DNA from 3 places in the Actinoplanes sp. 13 genome. Region 2 is predicted to be linked to each of the others. Evidence: predicted binding sites of a transcription regulator. Region 2 holds the regulator's gene; each other region holds the start of a gene.
What was found. The regulator HrcA, encoded in region 2, represses chaperone genes, less so after heat shock. The targets are predictions, from matches to a motif close to GGTTNGCACNCTCNNNNNGAGNGTGCNAACC.

Region 1 (2,265 bases), on a different contig from region 2:
TCTGCAGCACCTTCTCCAGCAGCGGGAGCAGCTCCTCGATGCTGGAGATCTTCTGGGTGGTGAGGAGGATGTGCGCGTCCTCCAGCACCGCCTCCTGCGACTCGGCGTCGGTCACGAAGTTCGGGGAGATGAAGCCCTTGTCGAACTGGAGACCCTCGGTGACCTCGAGCTCGGTCTGCAGCGCCGAGCCCTCCTCGACGGTGATGACACCGTCGCGGCCGACCCGGTCCATCGCCTCGGCGATCAGCTCGCCGATGGTGGCGTCCTGCGCCGAGATGGTGGCCACGTTGGCGATCGCCTTGTGGTCGGCGACCTCGACGGCCTTCGCCAGCAGCGCCTTGGACACGGCCTCGGCGGCCTGGTCCATGCCCCGCTTGAGACCGATCGGGTTGGCACCGGCGGTCACGTTGCGCAGGCCCTCACGGACCAGCGCCTGAGCGAGCACGGTGGCCGTGGTGGTCCCGTCGCCGGCGACGTCGTTGGTCTTGGTCGCCACCTCCTTGACCAGTTGGGCGCCAAGGTTCTCGTACGGGTCGGTGAGCTCGATCTCCTTGGCGATGGTGACGCCGTCGTTGGTGATCGTGGGAGCGCCGAACTTCTTGTCCAGGACGACGTTGCGGCCGCGCGGGCCGAGGGTGACCTTGACCGTGTCGGCGAGCGTGTTGACGCCGTGCTCCAGCAGGTGCCGGGCGTCGTCGGAGAAACTCAGGATCTTCGCCATTTATGGTCCCTTCACGCACTACCGCCCCGGTCCGGAAGACTCCGGGCCGAGGCGGTCAGCACTGTCAGTAGGTCACTTCTCGATGACCGCGAGGACGTCACGGGCGGAGAGCACCAGGTACTCCTCGCCGGCGTACTTGACCTCGGTGCCGCCGTACTTCGAGTAGAGGACCACGTCGCCGACGCTCACATCGAGCGGAACGCGGTTGCCCTTGTCGTCGATCCGGCCGGGGCCGACAGCGAGGACGGTGCCCTCCTGCGGCTTCTCCTTGGCGGTGTCGGGGATCACGATGCCCGACGCCGTCGTGGTCTCGGCCTCGTTCGCCTGGACCACGATGCGGTCCTCGAGCGGCTTGATCGCAACCTTGGTCGCGGTAGTCACGGGCATACCCTCCTGGGTACAGGTTTCGCCGGCCTTGAACCAGGCCGGTCTGATGCCTCATGCCACCGGGCGGGGCCGTCGTCGCGGGTGCCGGTCCGCCTGGTGCCTAACCGCCACGGACGGGCCGGGCGGCTGGCACCCTCATGTTGAGAGTGCTAACCGGAGACTATTCCGGAACTAGCACTCCGTCAACCAGAGTGCCAACCTGTCACGCCGTGGAGAATGCCTGGTGTGACCCCTGAGTTGCTGTCGCAGTTACGTTCCCCGGAAGGGACGGAAGCCCTGGCCGTGGCGGCGCAGGTCGGCGGCGGTGAGCCGCTCGCCGCCGCCTCGGCCGTCCGGGCCCGGGGCATCGGCGCGGAGCTCGCCGCGGCCGCCTTGACCCAGGCTAGTTTGCGCGGGCGCGCGGCGATGAAGTTCGGCCCGGACGCGGCTCAGATGTTCTTCACCCGGGCCGGGCTGGAGCAGGCGACGCGAGCCGTGGTGGCGGACCGCCGGGCGGCGCGCCTGGCGGCGGCGGGGGTCCGGACCCTGGCCGACCTGGGCTGTGGGCTGGGCTCCGACGCGCTGGCGGCGGCCCGGCAGGGCATCCGGGTGTACGCGGTGGAAGCCGACCCGCTGACCGCGGCCCTGGCGGCGGCGAACGCGGAGGCCGCCGGGCTGTCCCACCTGGTCACCGTGACCTGCGCCGACGCCACCACCGTCGAGGTGGAGCGGTACGACGCGGTCTTCTGCGACCCGGCCCGGCGACAGGCCGGCCGGGGCCGGGTGTTCGACCCCAAGGCGTACTCGCCGCCCTGGGACTTCGTGGCCGGGCTGGCCGGCCGGGTGCCGCTGACGGTTCTGAAACTCGCCCCCGGCATCGACCACGCCCTGCTGCCGGGCGGCGCCGAGGGGGAGTGGGTGAGCGTCGGCGGCGACCTGGTCGAGGCCGCCTTCTGGTGCGGCCCGCTGGCGGCCGCGCCCCGCCGGGCCACCCTGATCGGCACGGACGTCGCCGAGCTGACCGGCTCCGGCGTCGTCCAGGCGCCGGTCGGCCCGGTCGGCGCCTGGCTCTACGACCCGGACCCGGCGGTGGTCCGCTCGCACCTGGTGGCCGAGTTCGCCGATTCGATCGGCGGGTGGCTGGCCGACCCGGCGATCGCGTACGTCTACACCGACGA
Region 2 (2,265 bases):
CGGCGTCCGCTGGTGGAACGTCAAACATCCGACGACGTACGCCAAACGCCTCGCCGCCGCCGAGTCGCCGGGACTGGCCCGGGAGTTCCTTACCGAGGAGGACCGGCACATGGAGGACGTGATGCTGCGCGTCCGCCTGCGCGACGGCATCCCGCTGACCAGGGTCGACCCGGCCGGGGCCGCCCAGGCCCTCGCCGGTGGCCTGCTGGAGCGCGGCGCCTATGAGGAGGGCAACCTGGTGCTCACGCTGCGTGGCCGTCTGCTGGCCGACGCGGTGATTCGAGACGTGCTCTGACCCTTTCGATCATCGCGCAGCCGCCACCAGCGACGTAGACTGGCACTCTATTAGCGGGAGTGCCAGCGGAAGCCAACGCCGGGGAGGGGTCGAATGAGTCTCGATGACCGCAAGCTCGAAGTGCTGCGCGCCATCGTCGAGGACTACGTCGAGACCCGCGAGCCCGTCGGCAGCAAATCCCTCGTCGAGCGCCACCAGCTCGGCGTCTCTCCGGCCACCGTCCGCAACGACATGGCCGTGCTGGAGGAGGAGGGCTACATCCGGCAGCCGCACACCAGTGCCGGCCGGGTGCCCACCGACGCCGGTTACCGGCTGTTCGTCGACCGCCTCACCCGGATCAAGCCGCTCAGCCCGGCCGAGCGCCGCGCGATCGAGCGGTTCATGATCGGCGTGGTCGACCTCGACGATGTGGTCCATCGCACGGTCCGCCTGCTGGCCCAGCTGACCCGGCAGGTCGCCGTCGTGCAGTACCCGAGCCTGTCCCGCTCCGCTGTTCGCCATCTGGAACTCGTGCCGATCTCCACGACCCGGCTGACGCTCGTGATGATCACCGATACCGGCCGTGTCGAGCAGCGCCTGGTCGAGATGCCGGCGCCGGTGGAGCCCGACGTGGTCTGGGAGCTGCGCCGCCGGTGCAACGAGAGACTCGCAGGTCAGAAGCTCGCCGACACCCCGCCGCTGGTGCAGAAACTGGTGGAGGAGTGCGCGGCCGAGCGCCGTGGGGAGATGGCCTGTCTCGCCACCGTGCTCCTCGAGACACTGGTCGAGCGCAGTGAGGAACGGCTCGCGCTCGCCGGTACAGCCAACTTGACACGCGGGGGTGTGCTGGACTTCCAGGGCACGTTGCGCCCCGTCCTCGAAGCCCTCGAGGAAGAGGTCATCCTGCTCAAGCTCATCGGCGATCTGGAACCCAGCACCACCCGGGTCCGGATCGGCGACGAGAACGAGATCGACAACCTGCGTTCGGCATCCGTGGTCAGCAGCGGTTACGGACCGGGTGCGACGATCGTTGGTGGGCTCGGTGTACTGGGCCCCACCCGCATGGACTACCCGGGCACCATCGCTACTGTTCGTGCAGTGGCACGGTACGTTGGCGACCTGTTGGCACAGAATTGACGGATTCGCGCAGACATTGAGGACTCCAAACCCCGTGGCCAAGGACTACTACGGAATTCTCGGCGTCAGCCGGGAAGCCACCGACGACGAGATCAAGCGCGCCTACCGCAAACTGGCTCGGCAGTACCACCCGGACATCAACCCGGACCCCGAGGCGCACGAGAAGTTCAAAGAGATCAACGCGGCGTACGAGGTCCTCTCCGACGACCAGAAGCGGCAGATCGTCGACCTGGGCGGTGACCCCCTGGCGCCCGGCGGCGGCGCGGGCGGCGGCCCCGGCGGCGCCGGACCGTTCGTCGGCTTCCAGGACATCATGGACGCGTTCTTCGGCACCGCGGCCGGCGGCGGCTCGCGCGGACCGCGCCCGCGCACCCGGCCCGGCGCCGACGCCATCCTGCGCCTCGAACTCGACCTGGTGGAGACCGCCTTCGGCGTGGAAGCGCCGATCACGGTCGACACCGCGGTCCTCTGCACCCAGTGCTCCGGTGCCGGCACCGCACCCGGCACCCACCTGGCCACCTGCGAGGTCTGCGCCGGCCGCGGCGAGGTGCAGTCGGTGCAGCGCACCTTCCTCGGCCAAGTCGTCTCGTCGCGCCCCTGCCAGAACTGCCAGGGCCACGGCACCGTCATTCCCAGCCCCTGCCCCACCTGCGCCGGCGACGGCCGCATCCGCACCCGCCGCTCGCTCACCGTGAAGATCCCGGCCGGCGTCGAGGACGGCATGCGCATCCGCCTGGCCCAGCAGGGCGAGGTCGGCCCCGGCGGCGGCACCGCCGGCGACCTCTACGTGGAGATCCACGAACGGCCCCACGACGTCTACTCCCGCAAGGGCGACGACCTGCACTGCCGCGTCA
Region 3 (2,265 bases), on a different contig from region 2:
GTGGCCAGCGCCTCGCCCTCGACGTCCTCGGCGATGATCACCAGCGGCTTGCCCGACTGCATGACCTTCTCGAGGACCGGGAGCAGGTCCTTGACCGCGGAGATCTTGCTGTTCGCGATCAGGATGTAGGGGTCGTCGAAGACGGCCTCCATGCGCTCGGCGTCGGTCATGAAGTACGCCGAGATGTAGCCCTTGTCGAAGCGCATACCCTCGGTGAGCTCGAGCTCGAGGCCGAAGGTGTTGCTCTCCTCGACGGTGATGACGCCTTCCTTGCCGACCTTGTCCATGGCCTCGGCGATGATCTCGCCGACCGTGGAGTCACCGGCCGAGATGGACGCGGTGGAGGCGATCTGCTCCTTGGTCTCCACGTCCTTGGCGAGCTGCGAGAGCGCCTCGGAGACGCTCGTGACCGCAGCCTCGATGCCCCGCTTCAGGGCCATCGGGTTCGCGCCCGCAGCGACGTTGCGCAGGCCCTCGCGGACCAGCGCCTGAGCCAGGACGGTCGCCGTCGTCGTGCCGTCACCGGCGACGTCGTCGGTCTTCTTGGCGACCTCCTTGACCAGCTCAGCGCCGATCTTCTCGTACGGGTCCTCGAGCTCGATCTCCTTGGCGATGGATACACCATCGTTGGTGATCGTGGGGGCGCCCCACTTCTTCTCGAGAACCACGTTGCGGCCCTTGGGGCCGAGGGTCACCTTGACCGCGTCGGCGAGCTGGTTCATGCCCCGCTCGAGGCCCCGACGAGCCTCCTCGTCGAATGCGATGATCTTGGCCATACGGCGTTGTCCTCCCGGACATCCGCGGTGCCGGGCCTGCTCGGCCCCGCTCTCCGCACGTTGAGGAACGACTGCGGACGTCACCACCTGGCGATGTGACGTCCTCAGGCCGAGCCGGATAGCCCGCGACGACCGGCTCCGTGCCGCAGCGCCGATGGCGGCGCCGTGACCGGAACCCCACCGTCCCGACCTGCTTGGCACTCACTGGGCGCGAGTGCCAATCACTTGTTTAGCACTCCCCGGTGGCGAGTGCAAGAAACCCCATCTTCTCGCGAAACCCCGCGACCGGCCCCGGTTTCCTTGCAAAGATCTTGAAGGCCTGGTCACGACCGGTTTACGTCAACCGGGTTGCCGCTCGTCACACCGGGCGGTATGGAGTACGGCATGGACAACTGGACGGTTCGACGAGTGACCACGGCCGACGCGGGGCGGATGCGCGCGCTGCGCCTGGAGATGCTCGCCGACAGCCCGCTGGCCTTCCTGGAAACGCTGGCGCAGGCGGCCGCCCGGCCGCACGAGAGCTACCGGCAGCGGATCGCCCAGTCCGCCAGCGGCCCGGACACCGCCCAGTTCATCGCCGACCCGGGCGGGCCGCTGATCGGGCACGCCGGCGGCGCCACGGTGCCGGACGAGCCGGACTGCACGGTGGTCTTCGCGGTCTACCTCACGCCCGCCTACCGCGGCGGCAAGGTGCTGGCCCACCTCATCGACGCGGTGGCCGACTGGTCGGCGGCGTCCGGGCGCACCGAGCTGATGCTGGAGGTGGTGGTCGGCAACGACCGGGCCGTCCGGGCGTACGAGAAGCTCGGCTTCGCCGACACCGGCCTCCGGCTGGCCCACCCCACCGTGCCCGGACTGGCCGAGCTGCAGATGCGCCGGCGGATCTGATGAGGCCGGCGGTCCGCAGCGTCCTCACCGCCCTCAACGGCACGACCGCCGCCGGGCTCCTGCTCGCCAAGGTCGCCGGGGCGCGGATCAGGCGCGGCCGCGACGGCGTGCTGATCGCCGAGGGATACCGGCTGCAGGTCCCCCGGAACACCTGCTTCACCGTCGGCTCGGTGATCCTCACCAAACGGTCCGCCGACTGGCTGCTCGCCGAGGAGCGGGCCCGCCTGCTGACCCACGAGTGCCGTCACGCCGGCCAGTACGCCGTTCTGGGCCCGCTCTTCTGGCCCGCGTACTGGCTCGCCTGCGGCTGGTCGATCGCGCTCACCAGGTCGTACGGCGTGCGGAATTTCTTCGAGAAGCACGCCGGGCTGCTGGACGGTGGTTATCCCGAGGAGCTCCCGCTGCGCCCGTGGGCGCAAAAAGCCCTGCGCAGGCGGTAGGGGAAGTTTGGTCGGGAGGACGGACGCACAGTGCCTCCGCAGAGGGTCAGCACTGGGGTCGTCGGGTCCCTCGGAGATTGTCGCCAATGTCCAGGTGAGGGGCCTCGTACGGCGTCACGTCCTCCCGCGTCATGCATCTTGCCCATCCGGAGATCGGTGTG

Region 1: the regulator HrcA is predicted to act here: its motif matches at 1,233-1,263, upstream of groES (co-chaperone GroES).
Region 3: the regulator HrcA is predicted to act here: its motif matches at 969-999, upstream of groL (chaperonin GroEL).

The regions. Positions count from the first base shown of each region.
Region 1 covers NZ_JBVYOQ010000021.1:63,076-65,340, reverse strand. The annotation lists gene groL (chaperonin GroEL) at 1-721, opposite strand, end outside; gene groES (co-chaperone GroES) at 794-1,108, opposite strand; gene AC0NH5_RS31235 (class I SAM-dependent methyltransferase) at 1,325-2,265, shown strand, end outside.
Region 2 covers NZ_JBVYOQ010000019.1:56,327-58,591, forward strand. The annotation lists gene hemW (radical SAM family heme chaperone HemW) at 1-295, shown strand, start outside; gene hrcA (heat-inducible transcriptional repressor HrcA) at 389-1,411, shown strand; gene dnaJ (molecular chaperone DnaJ) at 1,446-2,265, shown strand, end outside.
Region 3 covers NZ_JBVYOQ010000014.1:8,761-11,025, reverse strand. The annotation lists gene groL (chaperonin GroEL) at 1-776, opposite strand, end outside; gene AC0NH5_RS24925 (N-acetyltransferase family protein) at 1,161-1,664, shown strand; gene AC0NH5_RS24920 (hypothetical protein) at 1,664-2,104, shown strand.